2 regions of the Caballeronia sp. GAFFF2 genome follow, and region 1 is predicted to be linked to the other one. Evidence: riboswitches for the same ligand, from Rfam matches in the RefSeq annotation. Region 1 holds a riboswitch; the other holds the start of a gene.
The links. Region 1 has a riboswitch for thiamine pyrophosphate ahead of NCT04_RS13105 (FAD-dependent oxidoreductase). Riboswitches for the same ligand answer to the same signal wherever they lie in the genome.

Region 1 (16,071 bases):
CGTCGCGAAGCCGCCGCGCTGCTCGACCGTCAGCAGGCGTTCGGCTATACGCAGGAAGACCTCAAGTTTCTGATGGCGCCCATGGCGCAGTCGGGTGAAGAGGCCGTGGGCTCGATGGGCAACGACTCGCCGCTCGCGGTCATGTCCGGCAAGAACAAGACGCTCTATCACTACTTCAAGCAGTTGTTCGCGCAAGTGACCAACCCGCCGATCGATCCGATCCGCGAGAACATGGTGATGTCGCTGGTCTCGTTCGTCGGTCCTAAGCCGAATCTGCTCGACACGACCAACATCAACCCGACGATGCGTCTCGAAGTGTCGCAGCCCGTGCTCGACTTCAAAGACATCGCGAAGATTCGCGCCATCGACAAATACACCGGCGGCAAGTTCAGCTCGTACGAACTGAACATCTGCTATCCGGTGGCTTGGGGCAAGGAAGGCGTGGAAGCATGCATTGCGTCGTTGTGCGCCGAAGCCGTCGATGCCGTGAAGTCCGGTTACAACATGCTGATCGTGTCCGACCGCAAAATGGACCGCGACAATGTCGCGATTCCGGCGCTGCTCGCCACGTCAGCCATCCACTCGCATCTCGTGCAGCATGGTCTGCGCACGAGCACGGGTCTCGTCGTCGAAACCGGGTCGGCGCGCGAGACGCATCACTTCGCGCTGCTCGCGGCGTACGGCGCGGAAGCCGTTCACCCGTACCTCGCGCTGGAAACGCTCGCCAACATGGCGGAAGGCTTCAAGGGCGATCTGTCGGCCGAGAAAGTCATCTACAACTTCACGAAGGCGGTCGGCAAGGGCTTGTACAAGGTCATGTCGAAGATGGGCATTTCCACTTACATGTCCTACACCGGCGCACAGATTTTCGAAGCGGTCGGCTTGTCCTCCGAGCTCGTGGAGAAGTATTTCCGTGGCACGGCGTCCAAGGTCGGCGGCATCGGCATCTTCGACGTGGCGGAAGAAGCCATTCGCCTGCATCGCGATGCCTTCGGCGACAACCCGGTTCTCGCGAACATGCTCGATGCGGGCGGCGAATACGCTTATCGCGTGCGCGGCGAAGAGCATATGTGGACGCCGGATGCCATCGCCAAGCTGCAACACTCGGCGCGCAGCAACTCGTATCAGACGTACAAGGAATACGCGCATCTGATCAACGACCAGACGAAGCGTCACATGACGTTCCGTGGTCTCTTCGAGTTCAAGCTCGACCCGTCGAAGGCCATTCCGCTAGACGAAGTGGAGCCGGCGAAGGACATCGTGAAGCGTTTTGCGACAGGCGCGATGTCGCTCGGCTCCATCAGCACGGAAGCGCACGCCACGCTCGCGGTCGCCATGAACCGTATCGGCGGCAAGTCGAACACGGGCGAAGGCGGCGAGGACGAGAAGCGCTACCGGAACGAACTGCGCGGCATTCCGATCAAGACCGGCGACACGCTCAAGTCCCTGATCGGCGATGAAATCGTCACCGACGTCGCGTTGAAAGACGGCGATTCGCTGCGCTCGAAGATCAAGCAGGTTGCATCGGGCCGCTTCGGCGTGACGGCGGAATATCTGTCGTCGGCGGATCAAATTCAAATCAAGATGGCGCAAGGCGCGAAGCCGGGCGAAGGCGGTCAACTGCCGGGCCACAAGGTTTCCGACTATATCGGCAAGCTGCGTTACTCGGTGCCGGGCGTCGGTCTCATTTCACCGCCGCCGCACCACGATATCTATTCGATCGAAGACTTGGCGCAGCTCATTCACGATCTCAAGAACGTGAATTCCGCGGCGAGCATTTCGGTGAAACTGGTGTCCGAAGTGGGCGTCGGCACCATCGCTGCGGGTGTGGCGAAGGCAAAGGCGGATCACGTCGTGATCGCGGGCCATGATGGCGGCACGGGTGCATCGCCCTTGTCGTCGCTCAAGCACGCGGGCACGCCGTGGGAACTCGGTCTCGCCGAAACGCAGCAGACGTTGGTGCTGAACCGTCTGCGCGGCCGTATCCGCGTGCAGGCCGACGGCCAGATGAAGACCGGCCGCGATGTCGTGATCGGCGCGCTGCTCGGCGCGGATGAATTCGGCTTCGCGACGGCGCCGCTCGTCGTCGAAGGCTGCATCATGATGCGCAAGTGCCATCTGAACACGTGCCCGGTCGGCGTCGCGACGCAAGATCCGGTGCTGCGCGCAAAGTTCACTGGCCAGCCGGAACACGTCGTCAACTTCTTCTTCTTCATTGCGGAAGAAGTGCGCGAGATCATGGCGCAACTGGGTATCCGCAAGTTCGAGGATCTGATCGGCCACGCCGAATTGCTCGACACGAAGAAGGGCGTCGAGCACTGGAAGGCGAAGGGTCTCGACTTTTCGCGCGTGTTCTATCAAGTGCCGGTGGGCGCGGAAGTCGCGCGCAAGCACGTCGATGTGCAGGACCACGGTCTGGACAAGGCGCTCGATCACGTGTTGATCGAGAAGTCGAAGGCGGCGATCGAGAAGGGCGAGCACGTTTCGTTCATCCAGCCGGTGCGCAACGTGAACCGCACGGTCGGCGCCATGCTGTCCGGGTTGATCGCGAAGAAGTACGGCCACGACGGTTTGCCCGACGACTCCATCCATATCCAGTTGAAGGGCACGGCGGGTCAGAGCTTCGGCGCGTTCCTCGCCAAGGGCGTGACACTCGACCTCGTCGGCGACGGTAACGACTATGTCGGCAAGGGCATGTCGGGCGGGCGCATCATCATTCGCCCGACCAACGACTTCCGTGGCAAGTCCGAGGAGAACATCATCTGCGGCAACACGGTGATGTACGGCGCTATCGAAGGCGAGTCGTACTTCCGTGGCGTCGCGGGCGAGCGCTTCTGCGTGCGTAACTCGGGCGCGACGGCAGTCGTCGAAGGCACGGGCGATCACGGCTGCGAATACATGACGGGCGGCACGGTGGTCGTGCTCGGCGAGACGGGCCGTAACTTCGCGGCGGGCATGTCGGGCGGCGTCGCGTTCGTGTTCGATCCGGACGGCACGTTCGGCGCCAAGTGCAACAAGACCATGGTGGCCCTCGATCCGGTGCTGCAACAGGCCGAACAGGAGCGCACGGTGGATCGCGCGCTGTGGCATGCCGGCAAGACCGACGAAGCGCTGCTCAAGGGTTTGATCGAGCGTCACTTCCAGTTCACCGGATCGCCGCGTGCCAAGGCGCTGCTCGAAAACTGGGATGCGTCGCGCCGTCAGTTCGTGAAGGTGTTCCCGACCGACTACAAGCGCGCGCTCGGCGAGATCGGCGCGAAGAAGGCAAAGGACGCACTCGCGGCCTGAGCGGTCTCACTATAGAAGAGCTCTCCGGTACGCCGGAGAGCGAGTTCCTCACCAAATACAGAGAAAGAAGAGAACCACATGGGCAAGGCAACCGGTTTTCTCGAGTTCGAACGCCGCCACGAGGCGTACGAAGCACCGCTGACCCGCGTCAAGCATTACAAGGAATTCGTCGCCGCGCTGACCGATGAAGACGCCAAGGTTCAGGGCGCACGCTGCATGGACTGCGGCATTCCGTTTTGCAACAACGGTTGTCCGGTGAACAACATCATTCCGGACTTCAACGATCTCGTGTTCCGTCAGGACTGGAAGAGCGCGATCGAAGTGCTGCATTCGACCAACAACTTTCCCGAGTTCACGGGACGCATTTGTCCGGCGCCGTGCGAGTCGGCTTGCACGCTCGGCATCAATGACGATCCGGTGGGCATCAAGTCGATCGAGCACGCGATCATCGACAAGGCGTGGACCGAAGGCTGGGTCGCGCCGCAGCCGCCCAAGCACAAGACCGGCAAGAAGGTTGCGGTGGTCGGCTCCGGTCCCGCCGGGCTCGCGGTCGCGCAGCAACTGGGACGCGCCGGTCACGACGTGGTCGTGTTCGAAAAGAACGATCGCATTGGTGGTTTGCTGCGTTATGGCATTCCCGACTTCAAGCTGGAGAAGTGGCTGATCGACCGCCGCATGCGCCAGATGGAAGCGGAAGGCGTGTCGTTCCGCACCAACGTGTTCATCGGCAAGGACGCGCTGCCGGGGCACATCGGCAATACGGCCAAGGAAACCATCACGCCGGACGAACTGAAAGAACAGTTCGATGCGGTCGTGGTGGCGGGCGGTTCGGAAACGCCGCGCGATCTGCCGGTGCCGGGGCGCGAGCTGGAAGGCATCTATTACGCGATGGAATTCCTGCCGCAGCAGAACAAGGTCAACGCAGGCGACAAGCTCGCGGAGCAACTGGTCGCGAAGGGCAAGCATGTTGTCGTGATCGGCGGGGGCGACACGGGTTCGGATTGCGTCGGCACCTCGAACCGGCATGGCGCTAAGGGCGTGGTGCAGTTCGAACTGCTCGCGCAGCCGCCCGAGGAAGAGAACAAGCCGCTCGTGTGGCCGTACTGGCCGATCAAGCTGCGTACGTCGTCGTCGCATGAAGAGGGTTGCGAGCGTGACTGGTCGGTTGCGACGAAGCGTTTCGAAGGCAAGAACGGCAAGGTCGAGAAGCTGATCGCGGTGCGCGTCGAGTGGAAGAACGGCAAGATGCAGGAAGTGCCGAACAGCGAGTTCGAGCTGAAGGCCGACCTCGTGCTGCTCGCCATGGGCTTCACGCAGCCGGCTTCGCCGGTGCTGGATGCGTTTGGCGTCGACAAGGACGCGCGCGGTAACGTGCGCGCCTCGACCGAAGGTGACAAGGCGTATTACACGTCGGTGGACAAGGTGTTCACCGCGGGCGATATGCGGCGCGGTCAGTCGCTCGTGGTGTGGGCGATTCGCGAAGGGCGTCAGTGCGCGCGGTCGGTGGACGCGTATTTGATGGGCAGTAGCGAATTGCCGCGATAAGAGAGCGGGGTTGATGGGAGAAAAGGGTGGGCCGTTTTGGGTTCGCCCTTTTTTGTTGGCGGGGGTTATGCCACCAAAAAAAAACCGCACCCACAATTGCTCGCGGATGCGGTTCTTCATTCAGCAAGAGACGGAATCAAGCCTCCGCCATCGTCCTCTCTATCTCGATCCGATAATCATGGAACAGCGCCACCGACTCCCGGTGCGCAACGCTCAAAATCGCCGCCTTCGGCAAACGTTCGACGAGCGTGTTGTAGATATGCAGTTCGTTATCCGCATCGAGGGCGCTGGTGGCTTCGTCGAGGAACAGGAAGTCGGGCTTGTGCAGCAGCACGCGCGCGGCGGCAAGACGCTGTTGCTCGCCCGGCGACAAGCTGCGCGCCCAGTGCGCACTTTCTTCCAGGCGGTCGCCATACTCGGCCAGATTGCACAGACGCAGCGCCTCGCGCGATTCCTCGTCGGTGAAGGTGCCACCCGGCGACGGATAGCTCAACGCCGCGCGCAGCGTGCCGATCGGCAGATAGCTCACTTGCGGGATAAACAGCATCTTCGCGTCGACGGGTGCGTCGATACTACCGTCGCCGAACGGCCAAAGTCCCGCCAGCGCCCGCATCAGCGTGCTCTTGCCCGCGCCCGACGGCCCGACTATCAGCCAGCGCGATCCCGGTTCTATCGTCACGTCGCCCACGCGCGAAAGCGGCGTGCCATTCGGCAACGCGAGCGCAAGCCCCTTGGTCGTCAGCGCTTTCGTGCTCGTGTAATGCAGGTTGATACCGCCATGCGCCGTTGCCGGCGACGTTTCCTCGCGGATATGCGTCGAGCGCATCACACGCTTGAATTCGCGCAGACGATTCACCGTGGCGCGCCATTCGACCAAGGTCGAGTAACTGTTGATGAACCAGGAGAACGAATCGCTGACCGTGCCGAACGCCGATGAAATCTGCATCAAGACGCCGAACGAGAACGCGCCCGCGAAGTAGCGCGGCGCGGCAACCATGATCGGGAAGATGATGGCGATCTGTCCGTAGAAACTAAGCACGAAGGTCATGCGCTTCGTGTACTTCATGATCATCCACCAGTTGTCGCGAATGCGCTGGAAAATGGTCTTCGCGTTGGCCGTCTCGGTGGCGATGCCATCGTAAAACGCGATCTGCTCGGCATTCTCGCGCACGCGAATCAGCCCGAAGCGGAAATCAGCCTCGACCTTCTGTTGCTGGTAGTTGATCGACACCAGCGGATGCCCGACCTTCTGAATGATGACCGAGCCGATGATCGCGTAAAGCGCCGCCGCCCAGACCATGTAGCCGGGAATGACGAGCGGCGTGCCGAATGCCGTGATGGTCAGCGCGCCCGCGAGCGTCCACAAAATGGTGATGAACGTGACGAGCGTGACGAGCGTGGAAAGCAGATCGAGCGACAGAGACAGCGTGGTGGTCGCGAAGGATTGCAGGTCGTCGCTGATCCGCTGGTCGGGGTTATCGGCGAGACGGTCGCGTTCTATGCGGTAAAAAGCGCGGTCGCCGAACCACTGTTCGAGATACTTGTTGGTCAGCCACTGGCGCCAGCGGAAGCCGAGCATCTGCCGCAGATACCTCCCATAAACCGCGAGCAGAATGTACGCGAAGGCGAGGCCGGTGAAGACCAGCAGCAGGTGCGGAAAGTCGTGGACGTTCTTGTTCTGCAGCGCGTTGTAGAACGCCGCGCTCCAGCTGTTGAGCCGCACGTTGATCCATACGACCGTCATGTTGATCGCGATGATGGCAACGAGCAGACCCCATGCGAAGCCGCGCTCCTCCGAGACCCAGTAGGGCTTGATGAGGCTCCACGCAGAGACCGTGTCGGCTTGTTGCTGCGTGTTTTCCGGTTGAGAATTGGCCATGACCTTCCTGATGATATGCCGGTCCGAGTTACGAATGGACGCACCGCGCCGCGATACTCGCACGCGCAGCCTCTTTCCTGTCCCGCAGATTGTTCAGAGGTTCCCTTAACTGCCGCTTAATTCCGTGCTCATTCGCACAACCATGCGGAGAACCATGCTCGCGGCATTGTGCCAGAGTGCCGACTGAGGCGACCAAAGGCGGGGAATCCCGGTTTGCAGCGGCTTTGGCTTTCATGGTCTAATGATCTTCGACGAAACAGGGGTGCTTCGCGCGCGATGTCATCGAATTATCGGTGTGCTGGCGCGGCGAGGCTGAGAGAGACCCTTTGCACCCGATCCGGGTAATACCGGCGAGGGAAGTTTCCGGAGAACGCGCGGCCGTCGCGCCTTTCCTCCAGGTTCTTCCATCATCTTTCTTTTCCGCCTGGCGCGCGTTGTTTGCGTTGCCGCTGCCGGGCCGGTCTCTCCTCTGCAAGTTTTGTCTTCGCGTTCGTGCGTTTGCTGCACGGCGTTATCAGTCGTGGATAAGACCGGAGCGGCGCCCAGCCTCGTTTCGATCGACAGGAGACATTGGAAAAGTGAACACGATCGATCAGCCCGCCGCGCGCCGGCCAGACTTCGCCGTCATCGGCGGAGGACTCGTCGGGCGGCTCGTGGCGTGGCAACTCGCGGGCGCGGGCCACGGCGTCGCGCTATACGAGCGCGGCGACGAGGCGGGCACGCAGTCGGCTGCGTGGGTGGCCGCCGCGATGCTCGCACCGCTCGCCGAGGCGACGAGTGCGGAGCCGCTCGTCGTCGAACTCGGCGCGGCGTCGCTGGAACGCTGGCCGGGTCTCATCGCCGAGTTGCCCGAGCCGGTTTACTTTCAGCGCAACGGCACGCTCGTCGTCTGGCACGGCGCGGATCGCGCGGAAGCGCCGCTATTCGAACGCAGGTTGCGCGCCAACGCGCCTGCAAGCTTGCTCGATGGCGGCTTCGTCAAGCTCGCGGGCGCGGAAGTCGCGCAAGCGGAACCCGCGCTCGGCACGCGTTTCGCGCAAGGCTGGCTGCTGCCGCACGAAGGTCAACTCGACAATCGTCAGGCGCTTCGAGCGCTCGCGGCCGGACTTACGGCGCGCGGCGTGCGCACGCACTGGAATTCTCCGGTCGATGCCATGCCCGACGCGCGCTGGATCATCGATTGCCGTGGGCTGGGCGGCAAAACTGCGTGGCCCGCGTTGCGTGGTATTCGCGGGGAAGTGGCGCGCGTGCATGCGCCGGGCATCGGGTTGTCGCGGCCGGTGCGGCTGCTGCATCCGCGTTATCCGCTGTATATCGCGCCGAAAGAGGACGATCTTTACGTGATCGGCGCGACCGAAGTCGAAGGCGAGGACATGTCGCCCGTGAGCGTGCGCTCGGCGCTGGAACTGATGAGTGCGGCGTTCGCGGTGCATCCGGGTTTCGGCGAGGCGCGCATCCTCGAACTCAATTCTCAGTGTCGGCCGACGCTGCCGGATCATCGGCCGGCCATCGTCTGGGACGGGGCGCGGACCGTGCGCGTGAACGGCCTGTATCGGCACGGCTTCATGATCGCGCCGGAAGTCGCCGATGCCGCCTGCGCACTCGCCCAAGCCATCGCCGGCGGAACCGTCGCGGACGCCGCATCGTTCGCGGATTATCGCGGCGGCGCGCGCTGGTCCGAACTTCTGCATAGCGAACCGGCCATCGCGGCCGCGCTCTAGTCATCGAAAGTCAAAGCCATGAACATCCACATCAATCAGCGCGAATTCAGTCTGACCGATGCCGCCACCGTCACCGACGCGCTCGCCGCATTCGGCGCCAAACCGCCGTTCGCGGTCGCGCTCAACGGGCAGTTTGTCGCGCGCGGCGAGCACGGCACGAAGACGCTTCGAGCCGGCGACAAGCTCGACGTCGTGTCGCCCGTCGCGGGCGGCTGAATCCACCGAATCCGAAGGATCGAATCATGACCTCACACACCGCCGCCCATAGCCTCACGCTCTACGGCCAGACGTTCCCGAGCCGTGTGCTGCTCGGCACATCGCGTTATCCGTCGCTGCAATCGCTTTCGGATTCCATCGATGCCGCGCGGCCCGGCATGGTGACCGTCGCGCTGCGCCGTCAGTCCGAGACTGGCGAGGCCGGTTTTTTCGATGTCCTCAAGCGTCACGGCGTCGCGCTGCTGCCGAACACGGCGGGCTGCCAGAGCGTCGATGAAGTGCTGACCACCGCCTACATGGCGCGCGAGGTTTTCGACACGCCGTGGATCAAGCTGGAACTGATCGGCGACGACTACACGTTGCAGCCCGACCCGATCGGCCTCGTCGAAGCGGCGGGCAAGCTCGTGCGCGACGGCTTCAAGGTGCTGCCTTATTGCACCGAGGATCTCGTGATCGGCCGCCGTCTCCTCGATGCCGGCTGCGAGGCGTTGATGCCCTGGGGCGCGCCCATCGGCACCGGCAAGGGCGTGACCAACCCCTACGGTCTGCGCACGTTGCGCGAGCGGCTGCCAGACGTGCCGCTGATCGTCGATGCAGGCCTCGGCGTGCCCTCGCATGCGTGCCAGGTGATGGAGTGGGGTTTCGACGGCGTGCTCTTGAACACCGCCGTGTCGCAGGCGACCTTTCCGTCGCAGATGGCGCGCGCGTTCGCGCTGGGTGTCGACGCCGGGCGCACGGCGTTTCTCGCCGGTCCGATGGCCGAGCGCGACAGCGCGCAGGCCAGCACGCCGGTCGTTGGCATGCCGTTCTGGCATCAGGACGGAGGTGCTGCATGAGCTTGCTCGGACACGAAGTTCTCTGGCCGCCGGCGGATGAGTTGATCGAAGTCGCCGAACGTATCCGCGCGCGGCTCGGCGAGTGGCCCGCGCCGCCAACGCGCTGGCGCATCTGCCTGACCGTGCCGGATACGCCAAGTGCGCAGGATCTGCTCGTCGTCAACGAGCCGTACGCCGCGGACAATGCGACGGTGCTGGAAGCGTACGAACGTCGCGTGATATTGCTGCATGCAGGCGCGCGCCATGTTCTCGAAGGCGAGCGTTCCGACGACTGGCTGGCCGCGCTGGCGGCGTTCCTCGACTGCAATTTCGAACCGCACGATGCGCTCGTCCTGGCAATGGCTTGGCGCGCCGGCGACGAACAGAAAGAAGACGCGTGGCCAAGCGACTTCGACACGTTCCCGCGCGTCGGCGATCTTCCACCCGCGCCGGAACCTGCTTTTCCCGCTTGCCCGGACAAGCTCGGTCTTTACCCCGTCTTGCCGAGCGCGAATTGGGTCGAACGCGTGCTGGACCTCGGCGTGCGCACGGCGCAGTTGCGCCGCAAGACCACCGACGCAGCGGACCTTCACGGCGAAATCGAGCGTTCGGTCGTGGCGGGGCAGCGGCATCAGGCGCAGCTTTTCATCAACGATCACTGGCGCGAAGCGATCGCCGCACGCGCTTACGGCGTGCATCTCGGTCAGGAAGATGTCGAAACCGCCGATCTGCAGGCAATCGCGCAAGCCGGCTTGCGCCTCGGACTTTCGACGCACGGCTATTACGAGATGCTTCGCGCGCTGCACTTCCGGCCGAGCTATCTCGCGCTCGGCGCGGTGTTTCCCACCACGACGAAAGTCATGCCTACCAAGCCGCAAGGCCTGGCGCGGCTTACACGCTACGTAAAACTTCTGAAAGGACGCGTGCCGCTCGTCGCGATCGGCGGTATCGACGGCAAGGTATTGCCCGAGGTGCTGGCGACCAGCGTAGGAAGCGCTGCTGTCGTGCGTGCCGTGACAGAAGCGGCGGACACCGAAGCCGCCGTCGAGTCGCTACAACAAAGCTTTGCAAATCAAGGGTAAATGTTCTGAAAATCATATCGGGTAGAGCGTAGGTAAAGCACCGATTGCGCGCAGGCCCTATAATTCGGCCTCTTGCGTCCAAGGAATTTCTTACCTCGTGCCAGCTTTCCCCGAGCCCCTGCTAGAGCTTCGCGACGTCGATTTCGGTTACGGTAATCGGCCCGTTCTCTCGAACCTGAACATGCGTTTCACGCGTGGTCAGGTGGTTGCGGTCATGGGTGGCTCCGGCTGCGGCAAGACGACAACCTTACGGTTGATCGGCGGGCTGGTGAAAGCCAGCCGCGGTCAGGTGCTGTTCGCGGGCAAGGACGTCGGCACGCAATCGCACGACGGTCTTTACGCGCTGCGCCGCCGGATGGGCATGCTGTTTCAATTCGGCGCGCTGTTCACCGACCAGACCGTGTTCGAGAACGTCGCGTTTCCGCTGCGGGAACACACGGATCTGCCGGAAGAGCTCATCCGCGATCTCGTCCTGATGAAGCTCAACGCGGTCGGCCTGCGTGGCGCGCGCGATCTCGCGCCGTCGGAGATTTCCGGCGGCATGGCGCGCCGCGTCGCGCTTGCCCGCGCCATCGCGCTCGATCCCGAACTGATGATGTACGACGAGCCGTTCGCCGGTCTCGATCCCATCTCGCTCGGCATAACCGCGCAACTCATCCGCACGCTCAACGACGCTCTCGGCGCCACGTCCATTCTCGTTTCGCACGATGTGCCCGAGTCGTTCGCCATTGCGGACTACGTGTACTTCGTCGCGAACGGCGGCATTCACGCGGAAGGCACGCCGGAGCAATTACGCGCGTCGGAAGACCCGACCGTGCGTCAGTTCATCGACGGCACGCCGGACGGTCCCTTCAAGTTTCATTACGCGAGCCAACCGCTCGCGGCGGATTTCGGCATCGGAGGGAAAGCATGATCAGCGCACTCGGACGCTGGGTGCTCGACGGTTTCGGAACCGCCGGTTATGCAATGCGCATGCTGTTGCGCCTCGTACTCGAATTCTTCCCGCTTTTGCGGCGGCCGCGTCTCGTCACGAAGCAAATTCACTTCGTCGGCAATTATTCGCTTGTCATTATCGCGGTGTCGGGCCTGTTCGTCGGCTTCGTACTCGGGCTGCAGGGTTATTACACACTGAACCGCTATGGTTCGGAGCAGGCGCTCGGACTGCTGGTCGCGCTCTCGCTCGTGCGCGAGCTCGGGCCGGTCGTCACGGCGCTGTTGTTCGCCGGCCGCGCGGGTACGTCGCTGACTGCCGAGATCGGTTTGATGAAGGCGGGCGAACAACTCACGGCAATGGAAATGATGGCCGTCGATCCCATGAAAGTGGTGGTCGCGCCGCGCATGTGGGCGGGCATCATCGCCATGCCCGTGCTGGCGGCCATTTTCAGCGCGGTCGGCATAATCGGCGGGTATGTGGTCGGCGTGTTGCTGATCGGCGTGGATTCCGGCGCGTTCTGGTCGCAGATGCAAGGCGGCGTGGACGTGTGGCGCGATGTCGGCAATGGCGTCATCAAGAGCATCGTGTTCGGCTTCGCGGTGACGTTCATCGCGTTGTTCCAGGGCTACGAAGCACGGCCTACGCCGGAAGGCGTGTCGCGCGCGACCACGAAGACGGTCGTGTACGCGTCGCTCGCGGTGCTCGGCCTCGATTTCCTGCTGACCGCGTTGATGTTCAGCTGATGTCCAGCTAATGAACCAAATGCAAAACGCCCGCGAGGGCGTGGGCGTTGTGAAGGGCACAGACCTCACACGCGCTCTGCGACAAGATTCTCTTTGGGAAGACGATGAAAAAGACTGCTCTCGACTTTTGGGTCGGCCTCTTCGTGGTGCTCGGTTTCGTGGCGCTGCTGTTCCTTGCGCTGAAGGCGGGCAACATGAGTTCGCTGTCGTTCCAGCAGACCTACGCGGTGAAGCTCAAGTTCGACAACATCGGCGGCCTTAAAGCGCGCGCGCCGGTCAAGAGCGCGGGCGTGACGGTCGGGCGCGTCGGCTCGATCAGTTTCGATGGAAACACGTATCAGGCGGTGGTCGCCATCGACATCGACAAGCAATATCAATTTCCGAAAGATTCGTCCGCCAAGATTCTGACTTCCGGTCTGCTCGGCGAGCAGTACATCGGCTTGGAGCCGGGCGGCGACGATCAGATGCTCAAGAATGGCGACACCATCACGATGACGCAGTCCGCCGTGGTGCTGGAAAATCTGATCGGACAGTTCCTCTATAACAAGGCAGCGGATTCCGGCGCGTCGAAATCCTCGGCGGCGCCGGCGGCAACGGCAGCTCCCGCACCGGCATTTCCGGGTGCGGCAAGCGCGATGGGCGCGAGCGCAGCCTCGGGTACGGCTCAATAAGGAGAAACAACATGCACTCGACAGGGATGCGGCGCGCAATCGTTCTAGCGGCAACGGTGGGCATGTTCGGCGGGTGCGCGACAGTGACCACTCCGACCAAGGGCGATCCCTTCGAGAGCTACAACCGGACGATGTTCACGATCAACGACAAGGTCGATCAATACGCGTTCAAGCCGGTGGCGCAGGCTTACGTCTGGGCCGTCCCAGAACCCGTGCGCAACAGCGTCACGAACTTCTTCTCGAATATCGGCGATGTCTACATCGCGGCGAACAATCTTCTGCAACTGAGAATCGCGGATGGCGTGTCTGACATCATGCGCGTCGCGATCAACACGGTGTTCGGCGTGGGCGGTCTGTTCGACGTGGCGACCGTCGCCAAGCTGCCGAAGCATTCGGGCGACTTCGGTCTCACGCTCGGCCACTACGGCGTGCCGCCTGGCCCGTACGTCGTGCTGCCGCTCCTTGGACCAAGCACCGTGCGCGATACCGGCGGCCTCGCGGTCGATTATTTCGGTAATCCGCTGAGTTACGTGCAGCCGGATTCCGTTAGCTGGGCCTTGTACGGCGTAAATCTCGTGAACACACGCGCGAACCTGCTGGATGCATCCGACATTCTTTCGGATGCCGCGCTCGACAAATACTCTTTCGTTCGTAACGCATACCTGCAGCGGCGGCAATATCTGATTACCGGTGGCGAAGGCACCTCGCCCGATTACAGCGAAGCGCCGCTTCCAAACTACGATGCGGAAGGCGCGGAAGCCGCGACTCCGGCGGGCGCTTCGGCCACGGCGGTTCCGTCCGAAGCGGCATCGGGCGCGACGCCTGCTTCTGGAGCCGCTGGCGCGCCGCGCGCAGCGAGCGACACGGGCAACAACACGGTTCCGGGACATCAGTACGTTCCGCCGCGCGCGCCTGGATTCCCTTCGTTCCGCTTGCGTTGAGCGGACTGGCGCTAACGGCCGGTAAAATACTTGGCAGCATTTTTTACAGTTTGACAGGCGCGCGGTCTGAACTCGTTCTAGCCAGCGCGCTCAAACTCAAGCCCCTTTTTTTGCAGGATCTGCGATGAAAAAAATCTTTTTGCTTCCCATCTTCGCCATGCTGATCGCGTTCTGCGGCGCGGCGTCGGCGCAATCCGTCGACTCGAGCGCGCCCGACGTGATGATCAAGACCGTCACGCAACAAGTGCTCGACGACATCAAGTCCGACAGCAAGATTCAGTCGGGCGACATCCAGCGCATCACTGAACTCGTCAATCAAAAGATCCTGCCGTACACGGACTTCACACGTACCACGCGTCTCGTGATGGGGCGCAACTGGAACACGGCAACGCCCGAGCAACAAAAGCAAATCGTCGAGCAGTTCAAGATGCTGCTCATTCGCACGTATTCGGGCGCGCTCGCTCAGGTTCGTAACCAGACGGTGCAGTACAAGCCATTCCGCGCGTCGCCGGAGGACACGGATGTCGTGGTCCGCTCGGTCGTGATGAACAACGGCTCGCCGATCGAACTCGACTACCGCCTGTACAAAACGCCGCAAGGCTGGCGCGTGTACGACATCAACGTGCTCGGCGCATGGCTGATCCAGGCGTATCAGCAACAGTTCAACGAGCAGATTTCGCAGAATGGCGTGGCTGGCTTGCTGCAATTCCTCACGCAGCGTAATCAGCAACTCGCGAACGGCAAGGCATCGTGAGCACGCAGGCAAATGCGCAAGTCGCGGGCGGCCGCTTCCAGACGGCCGCCACGCTGACCCACAAAAGCGCGAAGGCTGCGCTCGACGCGGGTTTGTCGCGTATCGCGGCGGGTGCAACCGAAGTCGACTGCGCGCCGCTCACGCATTTCGATTCATCCGCGCTCGCCGTGCTGCTTGCATGGCAGCGCGCCGCCACCGAGCGCGGCACGGCGCTTGGCGTCGTGAATGTTCCTTCCAAGCTTGCCAGTCTCGCGCAAGCTTACGGCGTCGACACGCTGCTCTCCTTCCGACATTGATCCTGTCCTGACGCCATATCAGGTGCGGCAACCAGGCTTGCGTTGCCGCGATCAGGATCGCTCCGAAGTCGGCTCCATCCGGTTTGCCCTATAATCAAATGCTTTTTCGGGCCCGCACCCGGCAATTTTTCGATCGAGCCCGGGTCCGTCAAGCGTTATCCGCACAATCGAGGCGCGGCCACACGAGGCACGCGCACTGTCAATGTCAGCCATAGAAATCCGAAACGTCAGAAAGCGCTACAAGCAGCTTCAGGCGCTCAAAGGCGTGAGCCTCACGGTTGAAGAGGGCGAATTCTTCGGCTTGCTCGGCCCCAACGGCGCCGGCAAGACCACGCTGATCAGCATCCTTGCCGGACTCGCGCGCGCCGATAGCGGCACGGTGTCCGTGCGCGGCCACGATGTCGTGAGCGACTTCCGCGCGGCGCGCCGTGCGCTTGGCGTGGTGCCGCAAGAACTGGTGTTCGATCCGTTCTTCACCGTGCGCGAGGCTTTGCGAATTCAGTCGGGCTATTTCGGTTTGCGCAAGAACGACGACTGGATCGACGAAATCATGGCCAATCTCGATCTCACCGAGAAAGCGGACGTCAACACGCGCGCGCTCTCGGGCGGCATGAAGCGACGCGTGCTGGTGGCGCAGGCGCTGGTGCATCGGCCGCCGGTGATCGTGCTCGACGAGCCCACGGCGGGCGTCGATGTCGAACTTCGTCAGACGCTCTGGAAGTTCATCTCGCGATTGAATCGCGAAGGGCACACCATCGTGCTGACCACGCATTACCTCGAAGAAGCCGAGGCGCTATGTGATCGTCTCGCCATGCTTCGCCGTGGTGAAGTCGTGGCGCTCGAGCGCACGAGCACGCTTCTGCAACGCTTTTCCGGTCTGCAACTTTATCTGCGCTTTTCGAGCGGCTCGCTGCCCGTGGAACTGCGTCCGCTGGAAGTCGATCCGCACGCGGTGTCCGGCATGCAGCATCTGCTGCGCCTTTCGAGCTACGACGATGTCGAGCCGATTCTCGCGAAGTGCCGCGCGGCCGGTTGCGCGCTGGATGAAATCGAGGTTCGCAAAGCCGATCTCGAAGACGTGTTCGTGCAAGTCATGAACGAACCCGACGTGGTCGAGGGACTTTCATGAGCGGCTTTCAGACGTTGTTCTACAAGGAGCTTTTGCGCTTCTGGAAGGTATCGTTTC
Region 2 (16,071 bases), on a different contig from region 1:
CGCATGCCGGCGCGTTGCACGAAATGCAACGCGCATCCGAACGATTCGATGAATCTCGCACTGCGGCAGCGGCTGCGCTGTTTGCAGTCTAGTTCAGCCTACGAGCTTGCGGCGTCCTGAAAACGGCAGGCGCTTGATCGCGCCGGTGGCGAGCGCGGTGCCCGCAAGCACGACGGCGCAGCCTTCGAGCATGACGAGCGACACCCGCTCATGCAGAAACAGCGCGCCCCACAGAATGCCGAAGAGCGGAATGACGAAAGTGACGGTCATCGCGCGCGCGGGACCGACGACCGCGACCAGATGGTAGTAGATGAAGTACGCGATACCCGTGCAACCCACGCCCAGCGCGAGCACCGCCGCCCATGCAGGCGCGGAGACCGGCGCGGCGGGCCACGTGACGAAGGCGATAGGCGCGAGCACGAGCGTCGCGCCGATCATGCTGCCCGCGGCGTTGGTCATGGCATCGACGTCCATCAGATACTTTTTCGCGAAGTTGCCCGCAACACCATATAGCGCCGATGCCGCGAGCGCCGCGGCCGCCGCCAACACGCCCGCCGCGCCCGATCCCGCCGATCCGGGCGAGCCTTCTATCTGATTCCACACGAGCAGCAGCACCCCCGCGAAACCGATCGCCGTGCCGATCGTGCGCAAGGTCGTGAGGCGGTCCTTCAGCCAGAGATAGGCGACGAGCGCGCCCCACAGCGGCGTCATCGCATTGATGACGGATGTGGCGCCAGCCGAAAGCGTCAGCTCCGCATAAGCGAAGAGGCAGAACGGCGCGGCCGAATTGAGAATGCCGACGATGAGTAGCGGTAGCGCACGCTTGCGCATGATCGCGAGACTGCTCGAAAACTGGCGGCGGCCGAGCAGCATGGCGACGAGAAACACGGCGCCGATGCCGACGCGCAAGGCCATGAGCGGCGCGACGCCGAACTCGGCGACGCCCAAGCGGATAAAGAGAAACGACGCGCCCCATAGCGCGGCGAGACAGACGAGTTGCAACAAATTGACGGGTGACATGACGATGCGGACTTCAGTGTTCCAAGGAAAAGTCCGCGCATGTTAGCACCGCGCCGCGCGCCGCTGGTCATCGCGCCGATGAGACCGCAAGGAACAATCAATGTGGCGGAATCATCCACGTCAACACGTTCTGCTGCAGCCACACGAGAATGCCGAGAATGATGGTGAGCAGAATCGAATGCTTGAAGGTGCGCGCGAAGACGAGTCCTTCCTTGCCCTTGAGTTCGGTCGTGGCGACGCCCGTCGAAATGTTTTGCGGCGAGATCATCTTGCCCATCACGCCGCCGGACGAATTGGTCGCGGCCATCAGCACAGGATTGAGATTGAGTTGATGAGCGGCGACCACCTGAAGGTTGCCGAAGAGCGCGTTGCCAGAGGTATCGCTGCCTGAGAGAAACACCGCCACCCAGCCGAGAAAGGCCGACACGAGCGGGAAGAACGGCCCGACCGAGGCCACCCCGAGTCCGAGCGTGTAGTTCATGCCCGAGTAGTTCATGAGATACGCGAGCCCGACGATGGTCGCCACCGTGAAGATGGCAATGCGCGTTTGCACCCAGGTATCGACGATAGCGTGGCCGAACTCGCTTGCCGGCAACTTCACCAGGAGCGCGGTGATGATGGCCGCCACGAGAATCGCCGTGCCGGTGGCGAGCGGCTGGAAGTCCCAGATGGCGCCGTAAGGCTGATTGTAGAGCGTGATGTAGACCGCCTTGTCGAGCCCCGGCCACGGGACCTTCACGTCGCCGATGAGGAAGATCTTGGCTACCGTCCAGACGATCACCACGACCGAGACGACGATCCACGGCATCCATCCCTGAGCGGCCGAGACGTTGCCGCGTGCGTTGGCGAGGCGATCGACGTTCACCGCGAAGCGTTCGTCGGGCGCGGGCTTCCAGACGCGCAGGAACGCTATCGTGAGGATCAGCGAGACGAGCGAGGAGAGGACATCGGTGAGCGAATAGCTGATGTAGTTCGACGTGACGTACTGCGTCAACGCGAACGCGCCGCCCGAGACGAGCAGCACGGGCCACACCCGCAGCATGTTGCGAAAGCCCGCGTAGATACCGATAACATAGAACGGCAGGAAGAACGCGAAGAACGGCAACTGGCGGCCGACCATCTTGGCGAGCGCATCGGTGGGCAAGTGCGTGACCGCGCCGAGCACGGTGATCGGTACGCCGAGCGCGCCGAACGCGACTGGCGCCGTGTTGAAGATCAGCGTGAACGTGAGCGCTTCGAGCGTCGGAAAGCCGAGCAGAATCAAGAGCGAACTCGTGATGGCGATCGGCGTGCCGAAGCCCGAGATGCCTTCGAGCAACGCGCCGAACGAAAAGCCGATGACCACGAGCACGATGCGCCGGTCGTTCGGCAGGTTGTCGATCATCCACACGCGAAACGCTTCGAAGCGTCCCGAGCGTTGCGCGACGTTGTAGAGCAGGATCGCGGAGAACACGATCCACATCACCGGCCAGAGCGCGAACACGGCGCCGGCCGCGATGGAGTCGAGCGCGAGTCCAAGCGGGAAGTGCCAGCCCACCATCGCGATGATCAACGCGACGATCAGTCCCGCAAGCGAAGCCTGCCACGCGGGACGGCGCGCCCAGCCGAGCATGACGAGTACGACGATGATAGGCAACGCGGCAACGATAAAGGAGAGCGCGAGCGAACCCGCGATAGGCTTGAGGATCTGATGGAACATCGGGTCTCCTGTGTCTCTATTCTTGGATGGATGCTGCGGTCTTCGCTGCTGGTTCGAGTGGTATCGAAGACTTTAAGCAACCGCATAACGCGCTCACTAAGAATAGGGCGAGGATGGCCCTCGTCAAGGCTTGAATATTGGCGTAAGGATGCCGGATGGAAGCGGAAAGGGACGTGACGCATCTGCTCCGTTCGGACGGTTGGTCACGCGTTTCGCGGGATGCGGCGCTCAACTCTCGACGGTCGCTGGAGTAGCCGTCGTTCGTTGTGCCGCGCTGGATTCAAGACGCGATGCCGGCACTTGGCGAAACACCCAGAGCGCGAGCAGCCCAAGGGATGCGACCATCCACAGCAGGAAAAAAGCGAAGGCCATCATGTCCAATCCCCGAGAACGATAGGTAACGCTTGGGCTGCCACCCGCGCTGTCCGATAAGTAGGGATACCATTTAGCGATAATCGTGCCAAAGCACCGGCGTAATGCGCCAGGGCCTTGTCGGATAAGGAAAGTGACCGATCGTACAGAGCGGCAAGGCAAGCGAATTGCTTCTGCATTGCCGGAAAATGTTTCAGAGTTGTTACTTTTTTCGGTAATAGCGGCGCAGAATGCGACATCGACGCCGCATTCGAGCGTGGGGTTTCATTATTCAATGGCCATGGCCGCCACCGCCATGTCCACCGCCGCCTTGCCAACTGCCACCGCCGCCGTGCCATCCGCCGCCACCGCCGTGCCATCCACCGCCGCCGCCATGCCATCCGCCGCCATAGCCGCGTCCCCAGCAACATCCGCCGCCGCCCCAGTAGCCGAAGCCGATCGACACCGACGGATAACCGTAGCCGTAGTAACCGGGGTAAGCAGCATATGCGGGATAAGCGGCGTAAGCGGGATAAGGTGCGTACGCGTAAGGATAGGGATAAGCCGGCGCATACGGCGTGCTCGTATAGATCGTCGAGTAGTCGACTGTCGGCGCGGCCACTGCGTACTGAGCTTGCGACGGCGCGTTCGCGGCACTGACGCCCGAAGCACCTTGCGCCGGTAACGCGAACTCACGTTGCGTGTAGGCAGCGGGAACCGGCGGATAGTAATAAGCGGGGTAGTCGGGATACGGCAGGTAGCATCCGCCGAGAAGCAATCCGGCAGCAAGCGAAACGGCCGCTGCCCTGTAACCAAAGATGATGCGCGGGGAAATCATGATGCTGCTCCTTGCTTGCGACTTGCCGGACTCTACCTATGCGATTGCGAGGAAGGGTCCGTTAAGAAGGAGCTTACTCGATCGTTGCGGCGTGCGCGTCGCGCGTCCGCTAACAAGCCTCGGCGTGTATCAATCCTGAAACAGCCCTCGATCGAAGCGGCGGCAAGCATCGCTGCTTGCCGCATGAGATGACTGTGGATCGCCCGCTTACTTCCCGACTTGATTGCCGATAACCCCGCCTACTGCCGCGCCCCCCAACGTCGATAACGCGCTTCCGCCGATCACGGCCCCACCCGCGGCGCCAACACCAGCGCCAACAGCCGTATCGCGTTGACGCGTCGTCATGTTGTCGCAGGCCGTGAGTCCGGCGAGAAGGGAAACGACCACTGCTGCGGCGCCGATTTGTTTGATGATTTTCATGTCGACTCTCCAGAACGATTGATCAATGAAACGGCCGCGGCTTTGCCCACGCGTCCTGCCGTTCGATCACGATCTGGCTTTCATCGACGGACGCCGCAACGTTTTTTTCGCCGGTTCGTTCGTATACCAGCAGGAAAGATGCCCGAAACGGTGCACGCGCGCGCCATGCAAAAACGGCCTGCAAGGAAGCACAGGCCGTTGCGTACAGTCAGCGTTTGCTTCAGGTCGGCTGATAAATCTCCGCGCCCTTCTTCACGAACTCGATGGCCTTGGTCTGCATGCCCTTGGCGAGCGCATCGCTTTCGGAGACGCCTTGCTTGGCCGCGAAGTCGCGCACGTCCTGCGTGATCTTCATCGAGCAGAAGTGCGGGCCGCACATCGAGCAGAAATGCGCGACCTTGGCGGAATCCTTCGGCAAGGTTTCGTCGTGAAACTCGCGCGCCTTGTCGGGATCGAGGCCGAGGTTGAACTGGTCTTCCCAGCGAAACTCGAAGCGTGCCTTGGATAGCGCGTTGTCGCGCACCTGCGCGCCCGGATGACCCTTCGCCAGATCGGCCGCGTGCGCCGCGAGCTTGTACGTGATGATGCCGGTCTTCACGTCGTCCTTGTTCGGAAGTCCGAGATGCTCCTTCGGCGTGACGTAGCAAAGCATGGCGGTGCCGAACCAGCCGATCATCGCCGCGCCGATGCCCGAGGTGATGTGATCGTAGCCCGGCGCGATGTCGGTGGTGAGCGGCCCGAGCGTGTAGAAGGGCGCCTCGTCGCACCATTCCAGCTGCAGGTCCATGTTCTCCTTGATGAGCTGCATCGGCACATGGCCGGGGCCTTCGATCATCACTTGCACGTCGTGCTTCCACGCGATCTGCGTGAGTTCGCCGAGCGTCTTCAGTTCACCGAGCTGGGCTTCGTCGTTCGCGTCGTAGATGGAGCCGGGACGTAGGCCGTCGCCGAGCGAGAACGAGACGTCGTACTGCTTCATGATCTCGCAGATGTCTTCGAAGTGCTCGTAGATGAAGCTTTCCCGATGATGCGCGAGACACCATTTCGCCATGATCGAGCCGCCGCGCGAGACGATACCCGTCATGCGGTTGGCCGTCAGCGGCACGTATTGCAGGCGCACGCCCGCGTGAATGGTGAAGTAATCGACGCCTTGCTCGGCTTGCTCGACGAGCGTGTCGCGAAAGATTTCCCAAGTCAGGTCTTCGGCCTTGCCGTTGACCTTCTCGAGCGCCTGATAGATCGGCACCGTGCCGATCGGCACCGGCGAATTGCGGATGATCCACTCGCGCGTCTCGTGAATATGCTTGCCCGTGGACAAGTCCATCACCGTGTCGCCGCCCCAGCGGATCGCCCAGGTCATCTTGTCGACTTCCTCGCCGATCGACGAACTCACCGCCGAATTGCCGATGTTCGCGTTGATCTTCACGAGGAAGTTGCGCCCGATGATCATCGGCTCGCTTTCCGGGTGATTGATGTTCGCGGGGATGATCGCGCGGCCGCGCGCCACTTCATCGCGTACGAACTCGGGCGTGATGGCCTTCAGGGCGTCCTTGTCGAACGGCACCGCGCCGAACGACTGGCCGGGATGCTGACGGCCCATCATCGCGGCGAGTTTTTCGCCGTTCGGACCGCTCGTCTTGAGGCTTTCGAGGTATTCGGCGCGGCGCTGATTCTCGCGAATGGCGATGTATTCCATCTCCGGCGTGACGATGCCCTCCCGCGCGTAATGCATCTGCGACACGTTCTTGCCGGGCGTCGCGCGTCGCGGATGACGATGCAGATCCGGGAAGCGCAGCTCGGCCGTTTTCGGATCGGCGGCGCGCTCGCGGCCGAATTCGCTCGAAAGACCCGCGAGTTCCTCGGTGTCGCCGCGCGCTTCGATCCAGCCGGCGCGCAACGCGGGCAAACCGGAGCGGATGTCGATCTTCGCGTCCGGATCGGAGTAGGGGCCGGACGTGTCGTACACGTACACCGGCGGATTCTTTTCGCCGCCGAAACTGTCGGGCGTGTCGGACTGCGTGATCTCGCGCATCGGCACGCGGATGTCGGGCGTCGAACCCGTCACGTAGACCTTGCGCGAGTTGGGCAGCGGCGCGATGGCGGCTGCATCGACGATGGCGTTTTCGGACAGGAACTTGGGATTCGCATTCATGTGCTGTTTCTCCTTTTCAGTCGCAGGGACGGTAATTGACAGCGAGCACGCGGGCGATCGAATGAACAACGAACAAACGAACGCCGGCGAGCTCGGCTGATTCAGGAGCTAGACAGGGAAGAACGAGATGGAAAGGTGCGGGCCCGAGAAGACGTGGCGCGTGAGAGAGATACCGTGCGCCGAGGCCCGAACGCTTCCCTGCGCTGGCATTATCCAGATCAGGTTCAAAGGGTATTTCTCACCCACATTGCACGGGCCATTCAGTCGACGCAGCCGGACGAATCGCGATGTGCAACGCAGGACCCCCGCGTTAGCAGGCGTCACCATACATCGTGGCGTGGCATCTTGGCAACCGTTCGCGAAGTTTGCGCTGAAGCGCAGGCGCTTACTGCATAATGGCGAGCGCGCGATTTTCGGTACTTACCCGGATGTCGTCAGCAGTCGCCCCGCCTGTCGCTTCCGCACTTCTTTCGCTCCGTCATGCCGTCCATCGTCAGTCCCGCCTCGTTCGTCACCTGGCGCGCGCGTTCTTCAAGCTCATGCCCCGTTCGGTCGATTGGCGGCAGTCCCCATTGCAAGTCTCTTGCCCCGATCCGGGCGCGCTTCGCGGAGTAATGCATGTCTGCCGTACCTCCGCGTCTGCCGCTCGGTTTTCCCGACCGCTTTCCGTTTCGCGCTCCTCGCAGCCTCAAGGGACGCGTCGCGCTCGCGTTGGCCGTCGTTTATCTCGTGTGGGGATCGACGTATCTCGGCATTCACCTGGCGCTCGAATCGTTTCCGCCGCTCATGCTCGGCGGCCTGCGTAACCTGTGCGCTGGCGTCGGTCTCTTCGCGATTGCCGTGCATCGCAAGGCGGTGTGGCCGACGGCGCGTGAAGTACGGAATGCAGCGATCGTCGGGACTTTGCTCGAAGGTTTGTCGAGCGGGATGATGGCTTACGGCATGCGCACGGTGGGAACCGGCACGGCTGCCGTGATGGTGGCTACCGTGCCGCTCTTCGCGACGATCTTCACCGCGCTTGCCGGGCGCAGTGTGGCGAAGGGCGAATGGTTTGCGGTGGCGCTGGGTGTCTTGGGTATCGCGTTGCTCAATCATGGCGATCCCTCGCCGAGCTCGACCGTCGGCACGCTTGCCATCTTGTGCGCGGCAATTTTTTGGGCGGGCGGGGCGCATCTGGCAAGCCGTCTTTCGCAGCCTTCCGATCTGCTGATGTCGACTGCGTTGCAGATCGGGCTTGGCGGGCTTATCGCGACTGTCATCGCGTTCGTGTCAGGCGAGCGCCTTGGCCCAGTGAGCATGGGCGCGGGGTTTTCGTTCTTGTATCTCGTCGTGATCGGATCGATGGCCGCGTATGTCGCTTATAACTTCCTCATTCGGAACACGAGCACGATTGTCGCGACGAGTTGTCTTTACGTGAATCCGGTCGTCGCGGTTTTATTGGGCGCTTTGTTGCTCGGGGAAATCATCACGCAGTGGACGGTTGTTGCCACGGTCGTGATTTTGATGAGCGTTGCGTTGTCGTTTTGGTTTGATTATCGGCGGCGGGGGTTGATTTGAGCTGCGCGCCTTCCGCCTTTCCTTTTGTAAAAACCTCCTCCGCGCGCTGCATTCGCTCCTATCCGGCGCCGCTTTGATCGGCCTTCCAGCTCGGCCCGAGCAATTCCTCTAACGAATAACAAATCCTTGCGGCGCAAGGCTCCCCGTCATATCGGCCGCCTCTGCGCACCGATGCAGGGCATGCGCATTGCTCAATGCCGTCACCCTCGAACGACAGTTTCATCGGCATGACACGAAAGCCTGTCGTTCAAGGGAATAGAAGCAAAAGAGAGAAGGGGTCTTCCGAGGCGCGCCGGGCAATACGCATGATCACTTAAGCGTGATGCTCGCAGCGCGGACCGGACAACAAAATCAATGATTAAAGCTAAGGAAGGTGGAAACATGAAGCTCATCCGCACAGTCACCGCGCTTGCCGCTGTCGCCTCGCTCCTGTCCGCTTGTGGCGGCTCCGACGACGTAGGCAAGGAACTCGGACTCACGAATCCAGAAGTCCACTTCATCCACGCGATCCCGAGTGCCCCCAACGTCGACTTCTACGACAACGGCAAGGTGCTGCAAGCGAATCTCGGCTACCAGACGGTGACGAACTTCGCAAACATCGATACGGGCCAGCAGAACTTCTCCTACGCCGCCGTCAACACGACGACGCAACTCGCGACCGACACGAGCATCTCGAATGCCGCCAAGGGTCACGAGTACACGGTGATCGCGCTGCCTGACGCGGGTTTCCTGCCGTCCATCGCCGTGATCGACGATCCGTTCGACAAGGGCCTGCTCTCGAACAGCGCGCGGGTGCGCGGCTTCAATGCGTCGGCGAATGCGCAGACTCTCGATCTGTATCTGGTCGCACCGGGGACGAACATCGCGACCGTCAATCCGACGATGGCGGGCGTCGGCTTTAAGAACGCCGTGCCGGCAACGACGCAAGACTCGCTCTACGTCAACGGCGGGACGTATCAGCTGGTCGCGACGCTGCCGGGTTCGAAGACGCCGGTGTATGCGTCGGCATCGTTCAATCTGAGCAACAACGCCGATTGGCTCGTGACGACGCTGCCTTCAGGCAACGCGCTGTCGCAAGTGATCCCGAACAAGATTCGCGTGCTCGTTGCACAGGGCGGCAATACCACGACGCCTGCAATCGAGTTGCCGGACACGCTGTAAGTTGAAGCGCCCGGGTAACAGGGCGCAGACATCGACGAACCCCACGCTGCCGCATGCGTGGGGTTTTTTCGTTCGACGAGGAGCGGGTTTATGACCCTCGCAGACATCCGGCCGCCTACCTAGGTGCGAACGTCGCCGATCACGCGAGGCAAGCAAGCCTCAGGCGCCACGCATCCACGCTCTCTCACGTACTAAAGACAAACGAAAAAAATCCCGCCAAAAAACATGACGGGACGACAGAAAAACAGCACGAGACATCAACGCGATGAGCGCCTGGCTCACCGCGCCGCGGCCAATTTACTTATGCTCTTCGGCCGAATTCGAAATAGCCTGACCGCCCTTCGAGATATCCTGGCCCGCGCCCGACATGGTATTGCAGCCCGCGAGCGCGGCGGTGCCGGCGATCAGCAGCAAAGCGATGATTCGAGTCATGTGTGTTCCCCTTGAATTAGAAATTCGGGTAGCCCTTCGAGGCTTCCGTTGTGATCAATCATAAAAAAGCGGCGTAGTCGACGCTGTAGGCGCGCACGGGTTTTTGGTGTCGGCCGTCTCTGCTATTGGCGTAAGTATCGTCCTACGTAATCAAGCAAGCGGAACGGCCGCCGGCGTGCTTGCATCGATGAACGTGCCCGCGCTGCGCTCGCGTGGCATCGACACGCTGATGCGCGTGCCATGCGGCGCCACGCGTTCGATCTCGAAGCGCCCGCCGCGCGCCGACACGCGCTGACGCATGCCGACCAGTCCGTGCGTCTGCGTGCGCTTCAAATCCTGCGGACGGATGCCGATGCCGTCATCCGCGATAGCGAGCGCAACGTCGTCACCATCGAGCGCGAGCGCGATTTCGATGCGGTTCGCGCGCGCGTATTTCGCCGCGTTCGTGAGCGTCTCCTGCGCCACCCGAAAGAGCGCGATCTCGATAGCCTCGCCGAGCTTTACATCGTCGCCGGGAAGATCGAATTCGACGCTCCAGCCGTTGCGTTGCGCGGCTTCATCGGCGAGCGAGCGCAGCGCGGTCACGAGACCGAAGTTGGCAAGCACGGTCGGCCGCATGTCTTCGATAATTCGCCGCTTGAGCGCAATTCCCTGGTCCAGATTGCCGATGGCGCGCGCGAGCTTGTCGGACATGGCGGGTTCGCTCGTCCTGAGCTTGCCGCGCACCCACGCGACATCCATCTTGCTCGCGGTAAGAATGGAGCCGAGTTCGTCGTGCAGTTCGCGCGCAAGTTCGGTCTTTTCGTTTTCGCTCACGGATTGCAAATGCCACGCGAGCGCTTCGAGCTGACGCGTGCGTTCGAACACGAGCCGGTCGAGTTCCTCCTGCTGCGTAATGAGCTTCTTCTGCACGCGGTCCTGCTTGTCCAACTGGATACCGAGATTGCGGAACAGCAGCAGGAACAGGACGATGTTGAGCGCGCACAACGCGCCGACGCACAGCGTGGAAATGCGCTGATCGGCGCGGCTTGCATCGAGCGCGTGCTGCGCGCGTTGCTCTTCGTTCAGCCGCAGGAGGGCGAGCGCGGCATCGAGCGTGGCGCTGGTGTCGGGCGACGGCGTCGCTACGACGCGTGCGCGCATTTCCGCATCCGCGGGCGTCTTCGACAGATCGGCGAGATGCGCCTCGCCTTGCGCGATGTTCTCGTCGGCGGCCGCGCGAATCTGCGCGAAGCTCGCAAGCGCGGCGTCATCGCCGATGCGGCGGTAATAGCTATCGAGCGATGTCAACGCGCGGCGCACGCGCCCGGCCGTTTGCGCGAAGTGGCTCTTGTAGGTGTCGTCGGCGGCGAGCGCGAAACCGCGTTCCTCGGCGCTGAGCGTGGCGATATCGGCCGCCAGCGACGATAACTGCGCGGTGGCGCTTTTTGCATCGAGCGCGGTCTCGTACTCGGCCGCGATGCGCATGCGCCCCGATTCCAGAATCACGAGCCCGCCGACGGTAATGACGATAGCCACCGTCATCGCGACCGCCCAGCTATAGCGATGCATCCATTCGTTGATACGCGTTGCGCGCCGGGCGAGTCCCTGTGGAGTTTCAGATGCTGCCGGCGCGGCGTCTTTTAGAACGTGGCTCATGGTGTGTTTCTGCGGTTCCGGCGGGCGTCGTGAGCCACGCCGGCAAAGCCGTTTGAAAGCGGATGTCGGTGGATTCCCACAGCAAAAAAGGAGCCAGCCCGGATGCGCACGCCCAAAGGCCCGGCTAGCATGGGTTCGTCATCATTTTTCAATCATTCCAACGGGGAACGATCATGCTGAAGTGGGCATTATTTTTCGCGATCGTGGCCGTGATCGCCGGTCTTCTCGGGTTCACGGGCGTGGCAGCGGGCGCTGCGACCATCGCCAAATTCTTGTTCGTGCTGTTCCTGATTCTGTGCGTCGTGTTCCTGGTGCTCGGTTTCGTCGTCACCAAGAAAATAGTCGATTAGCGACCAACTCACTCGCGCCCGAACCTGAATCAGACCATCAAAAGCAAGTCAGGGGGATTCCATGCTTCATTACGCTGCCGTTTTCTTCGTCATCGCGATAATCGCGGCCGTGTTCGGCTTTACCGGCATTGCCGCGGGCGCCGCGGAAATCGCCAAGATCCTTTTCTACATTTTCCTGGTGGTGTTCGTCGTCACGTTGCTGCTGGGCGTGTTTCGAACCTGACGTACGCCTGAAAGCCTTGCTGCACCGGGCCGCTCGCGCGGCCCGCGCCTTTTGCGAGGCATTGGTGGGAGCAGGCATGGCGCGTGCATCGGAGTTTTTGATTGGATAGCAGGGCCCTATGAACGAAGCGGCACGCGTAGGCCTGCTCCAGCGAACGTCTTTCATCAAATATCAAGGAGCGAACCAAATGTCCAAATCGTCTGCTGTACAAGCCGCGCCGACTCAATCGCGGGACGCATTTGTCCTCGACGTGGAAAAGATCCGCGCCGATGCGCGCACGCACATGGACGAGGGCCCGGTCACGCCGAGCTACGGCGCCGACCGCGAAGTCGTGCTAAAGCTGCTGAACGACTCGCTCGCGACGGAAATCGTCTGCACGCTGCGCTACAAGCGTCACTATTTCATGGCCAAGGGCATTCATTCTGAAGCTGTGGCGGCAGAGTTTCTCGAACACGCCAACGAGGAACAGGAACACGCCGATACGCTCGCGGAGCGCATCGTCCAACTGGGCGGGGCGCCGAACTTCGCACCCGACAGCCTGAAGTCGCGCTCGCATTCCGAGTACAAGGAAGGCTCGGACCTGATCGACATGATCCGCGAGAATCTGATCGCCGAGCGGATTGCGATCGATACGTATCGGGAGATCATTCGCTATCTCGGCGACAAGGATGTCACCACGCGCCGTATCTTCGAAGACATTCTGGCGGTGGAAGAAGAGCACGCCGACGACATGGCCGATCTGCTGGAAGGCCGTAACGGCTAAATAGCAGGGCATGCCGGCATGACGTCACGCGATGCGCGGAACTCGTCCGAGACCGCGCATCTTTTGCGTGGGCGCATGCGTACAATGGCGGCTCATCCCTGATTTCAAGCGCGAATGATCCGAGTCCTGATAGCCGACGACCATGCGATCGTACGCAGCGGTTTCAAGCAGTTCGTCGCGGACGAGCCCGATATGGAAGTGGCGGCGGAAGCCTCCACTGGCGACGAAACCATCGCGCACGTGCGCGTTCAGGCGTTCGACGTGGTGTTGCTCGACATCGCGATGCCCGACAAGAACGGCGTCGATACCTTGCGTGTCATCAAGCAGATTCGTCCGGAGCAGGGCGTGCTGATGCTGTCGGGCTATCCCGAGAGTCAGTACGCGATCAACTTGTTGAAGGCGGGCGCGAACGGTTATCTGAACAAGGACGCGGCGCCGGAGGAAATCGTCCGGGCGATTCGCACGGTGGCGCGCGGGCATCGGTATCTGTCGGAATTCATCGCCGACGCGCTCGCCGACAAGCTCGACAAGCCTGCCGCCGAACGCCCGCACGAGGCGTTGTCCGAGCGCGAGTTTCAGGTCTTCTGCAAGCTCGCGGCGGGGCGTATTCCGACTGAGATCGCGGAAGAACTGCATCTGTCGGTGAAGACGGTGAGCACGTACCGCGCGCGCGTGCTCGAAAAAATGAGGCTGGCGAACAACGCGGATCTCACGTACTACGCAATCAAGAACGGCCTGATCGAATAGCGCGACGCGCAGTCGGACAGCAAGCTGAACCGGAGGGCGCCCGAAGTGGGCAAGCACATCATCACCGACGACCGTGCGCAGCAACGCGAAGCGCGCGACACGCCGCTCGCGGTGCTGCTTATCGAGGATTCGCCGCTGATCCGGCGCAGCCTGACTGAAGCCATCGACGCGCTCGGTCCGTGGCGCGTGACCGCGTTCGCCGAGGCTCCAGACGAAGCCATCGCGCTCTTGTCGTCGCATCGGTTCCATGCGGTGATCATCGACTTGCAACTCAGGCACGGCTCGGGCATCGAGGTACTGGCGTGGTTGCAGGAGAGCGGCAAGGCATCCATACACGACGAGGCCTTTGTCGCGGTGCTCACCAATCACGCGTTGCCGACGTATCGCGAGCGCTGCCAGCAATATGGCGTGCGCCATTTCTTCGATAAATCGCTGGAGTTCGATCGGGTGCTGGATGCGCTTTGCCGGCACGCGCGGCAAAGACAAGGTGAGCGCGGTTAGCGATCCCCGCCGCCGGAGCCCGCCAACGAATCTGCCGCTTCCCGCCCGCGCCAGTGACTGAACGCCGCCAGCGCCGTCGCAGCCAGCCCGACGACGCAAACGCCCGTCCATCCCATTGCGTGCCAGGCGAGCGAAGCCAGCGCCGATCCCAACGCCCCGCCAATAAAGTAAGCCACCATATAAACCGTATTCACGCGGCTGCGCGCCTCCGGCTTCAATGCGTAAATGCGCGACTGGTTGGATATCTGCGCGGCCTGCACGCCGATATCGAGCACGATCACGCCGATGACCAGCCCCGCGATGCTGCGCGCCGAAAACGCGAACACCACGAACGACAGCGCAACGAGCCCGATGGACAACGTGATCACCGCGCGCGGCCCGCGCCGGTCCGCCGACTTGCCTGCAAGCGGCGCCGCGAGCGCGCCCGCCGCGCCGACGATACCGAATAGTCCCGCGGCCTGCGGTCCCATGTGAAATGGCTCGCCCGCGAGCAGGAGTGTGAGCAGCGACCAAAACGCGCTGAATGCTGCAAAGAGCGCGCCGCCCGTGAGCGATGCTTCGCGAAGCCCGGGATTCTCGACAGCGAGATGCCACATCGACACGAGCAGCTTGCCGTAGGGCAAGGTAGACGTCGGACGGCTCTTTGGCAGCCGCGCAACGACGACGACCGCCAGCACGATCGTCGCGATCACGGAAGCGCCGAATACCGCGCGCCAGCCGAAGTATTCGGCGACGAAACCCGACACCGTCCGCGCGAGCAGGATGCCGAGCAATAGACCGCTCATCACCGTGCCGACGGCATGACCGCGCTCGGCGGCTGGCGCGAGTTCAGCGGCGAACGGCACGGCTTGTTGCGCGATGGTCGCGACGACGCCAATGGCAAGACTCGCGGCGATCAGCACGGCGAGCGTCGGCGCGACGCACGCCACCACGAGCGCCACGCCGAGCGCGGCCAGTTGGAGCAGGATCAGAAGCCGCCGGTCGAAGCGATCGCCGAGCGGCGCCAGCACGAGCATGCCAAGCGCGTAGCCGAGTTGCGTCGCGGCGGGCACCGCGCCGATCAGATACGCGCTGCCGGGAAACGAGCCACGGAAATCGCCCAGCAGCGGCTGATTGAAGTAGATGTTGGCGACCGATACGCCCGCGATGGTCGCAAGCAGCCAGAGCGTAGCGCGCGAATAGTGCTGATGATGACTCGAGGAATCGGACGAAGCGGTCATGGTTGCCTTGAGTTGAGCGCGAGAACGGCGGCGAGCCGCCGTGGAGATGCGCGCTTCCGGTCGCCCGCCTTACTGCGCGGCATCGTCCGTGGGCTGCGGCTTCTTCACGAGCCTGGCGGGCGCGAGCCATTGAAAGCCGGTCAGCGTGTTCTCGGCGAACGTGCATTCGGCGGCGGCGGGCGTCTGGACGATTTTCGTGGCGGGCGGCTTGGGCTGCGTCGGGAATTCGCCGCGCACGACGACGCGCGAACCGTGGTAGCTCGCGCCCGATCCGGTGAGCTTCAGTGGCGCGCTTGCGGCGTCGGGATACTCGGCGCGCACGCGGTCCTTGCACGTTTCGACGTTGCGGTAATACGAAGTGCAGCCGGACAAAAGCACGAGCGGAAGGCAGACCAGCAAGAGGAGGCGGGAACGGGTAATCATTGGTGAACAGGGTGAATGCTCGGCCGCGCGAGGGCGCATCGGAGCGAAATCAGGGGATGGCGAGCTTTATAACATGCGGGCGCGGCTTGCGTGACCGCATTGGCGTCGTGCTGGCTGGCGTGCTTGCCTGTCGTGCATGCGGCGCGCGGCGGTAGCACAATCGGCGGATAGCGTTTCGTTTTGTGGAGGCCATCGTCATGCGCAAAGATATCGAAGCCGGCGAATATCTGCTGGCGCTCAACGCGGAAGAAAGCGAAAACGAGTCCGGCGCGGGCTATGCGGTTCGTGTGCGGGTGGCGCGCATCGACGGAAAAGCGGTGCACGGCTCGCGGTTGGTCGATGATTCCGGCGAGATGATCGGCCCGCACGGTCCGTTCGAGACGATAGCCGGAGCCCTCGCGCATGGCGAGGCGTGGGGGCGCCACTACATCGCGCGCGTATTGGCGCACGGGTTGTAACGGCGGGTGGCGGCGCAGGGAGGGATGTCATCCCCGCGAGGCGAGGGTGCGCGCGCGAATTATCGGTCGCTAGACTTGGCCTTACCGCTCGGTCCTGCGCCGATCGGCTCAAGCCAGT

Region 2: linked by a shared signal. The riboswitch ahead of thiC (phosphomethylpyrimidine synthase ThiC) and the one ahead of NCT04_RS13105 (FAD-dependent oxidoreductase) in region 1 are both predicted to bind thiamine pyrophosphate.

What each region holds. Positions count from the first base shown of each region.
Region 1 is NZ_JALQDA010000021.1:19,261-35,331, reverse strand. It holds gene NCT04_RS13120 (glutamate synthase-related protein) at 1-3,288, shown strand, start outside; gene NCT04_RS13115 (glutamate synthase subunit beta) at 3,367-4,833, shown strand; gene NCT04_RS13110 (ABC transporter ATP-binding protein/permease) at 4,970-6,712, opposite strand; TPP riboswitch at 6,961-7,088, shown strand; gene NCT04_RS13105 (FAD-dependent oxidoreductase) at 7,291-8,433, shown strand; gene thiS (sulfur carrier protein ThiS) at 8,452-8,649, shown strand; gene NCT04_RS13095 (thiazole synthase) at 8,676-9,485, shown strand; gene thiE (thiamine phosphate synthase) at 9,482-10,546, shown strand; gene NCT04_RS13085 (ABC transporter ATP-binding protein) at 10,644-11,459, shown strand; gene mlaE (lipid asymmetry maintenance ABC transporter permease subunit MlaE) at 11,456-12,223, shown strand; gene mlaD (outer membrane lipid asymmetry maintenance protein MlaD) at 12,328-12,894, shown strand; gene NCT04_RS13070 (MlaA family lipoprotein) at 12,906-13,835, shown strand; gene NCT04_RS13065 (MlaC/ttg2D family ABC transporter substrate-binding protein) at 13,960-14,589, shown strand; gene NCT04_RS13060 (STAS domain-containing protein) at 14,586-14,885, shown strand; gene NCT04_RS13055 (ABC transporter ATP-binding protein) at 15,088-16,014, shown strand; gene NCT04_RS13050 (ABC transporter permease) at 16,011-16,071, shown strand, end outside.
Region 2 is NZ_JALQDA010000009.1:46,736-62,806, forward strand. It holds gene NCT04_RS05600 (DMT family transporter) at 94-1,020, opposite strand; gene NCT04_RS05605 (L-lactate permease) at 1,118-2,719, opposite strand; gene NCT04_RS05610 (hypothetical protein) at 2,948-3,094, opposite strand; gene NCT04_RS05615 (hypothetical protein) at 3,363-3,908, opposite strand; gene NCT04_RS05620 (YMGG-like glycine zipper-containing protein) at 4,116-4,328, opposite strand; gene thiC (phosphomethylpyrimidine synthase ThiC) at 4,549-6,480, opposite strand; TPP riboswitch at 6,658-6,797, opposite strand; gene NCT04_RS05630 (EamA family transporter) at 7,099-8,037, shown strand; gene NCT04_RS05635 (DUF4397 domain-containing protein) at 8,419-9,198, shown strand; gene NCT04_RS05640 (entericidin A/B family lipoprotein) at 9,496-9,630, opposite strand; gene NCT04_RS05645 (sensor histidine kinase) at 9,781-11,268, opposite strand; gene NCT04_RS05650 (DUF1328 domain-containing protein) at 11,442-11,618, shown strand; gene NCT04_RS05655 (DUF1328 domain-containing protein) at 11,680-11,841, shown strand; gene NCT04_RS05660 (ferritin-like domain-containing protein) at 12,029-12,604, shown strand; gene NCT04_RS05665 (response regulator) at 12,719-13,351, shown strand; gene NCT04_RS05670 (response regulator) at 13,397-13,852, shown strand; gene NCT04_RS05675 (MFS transporter) at 13,849-15,072, opposite strand; gene NCT04_RS05680 (hypothetical protein) at 15,142-15,495, opposite strand; gene NCT04_RS05685 (hypothetical protein) at 15,678-15,953, shown strand.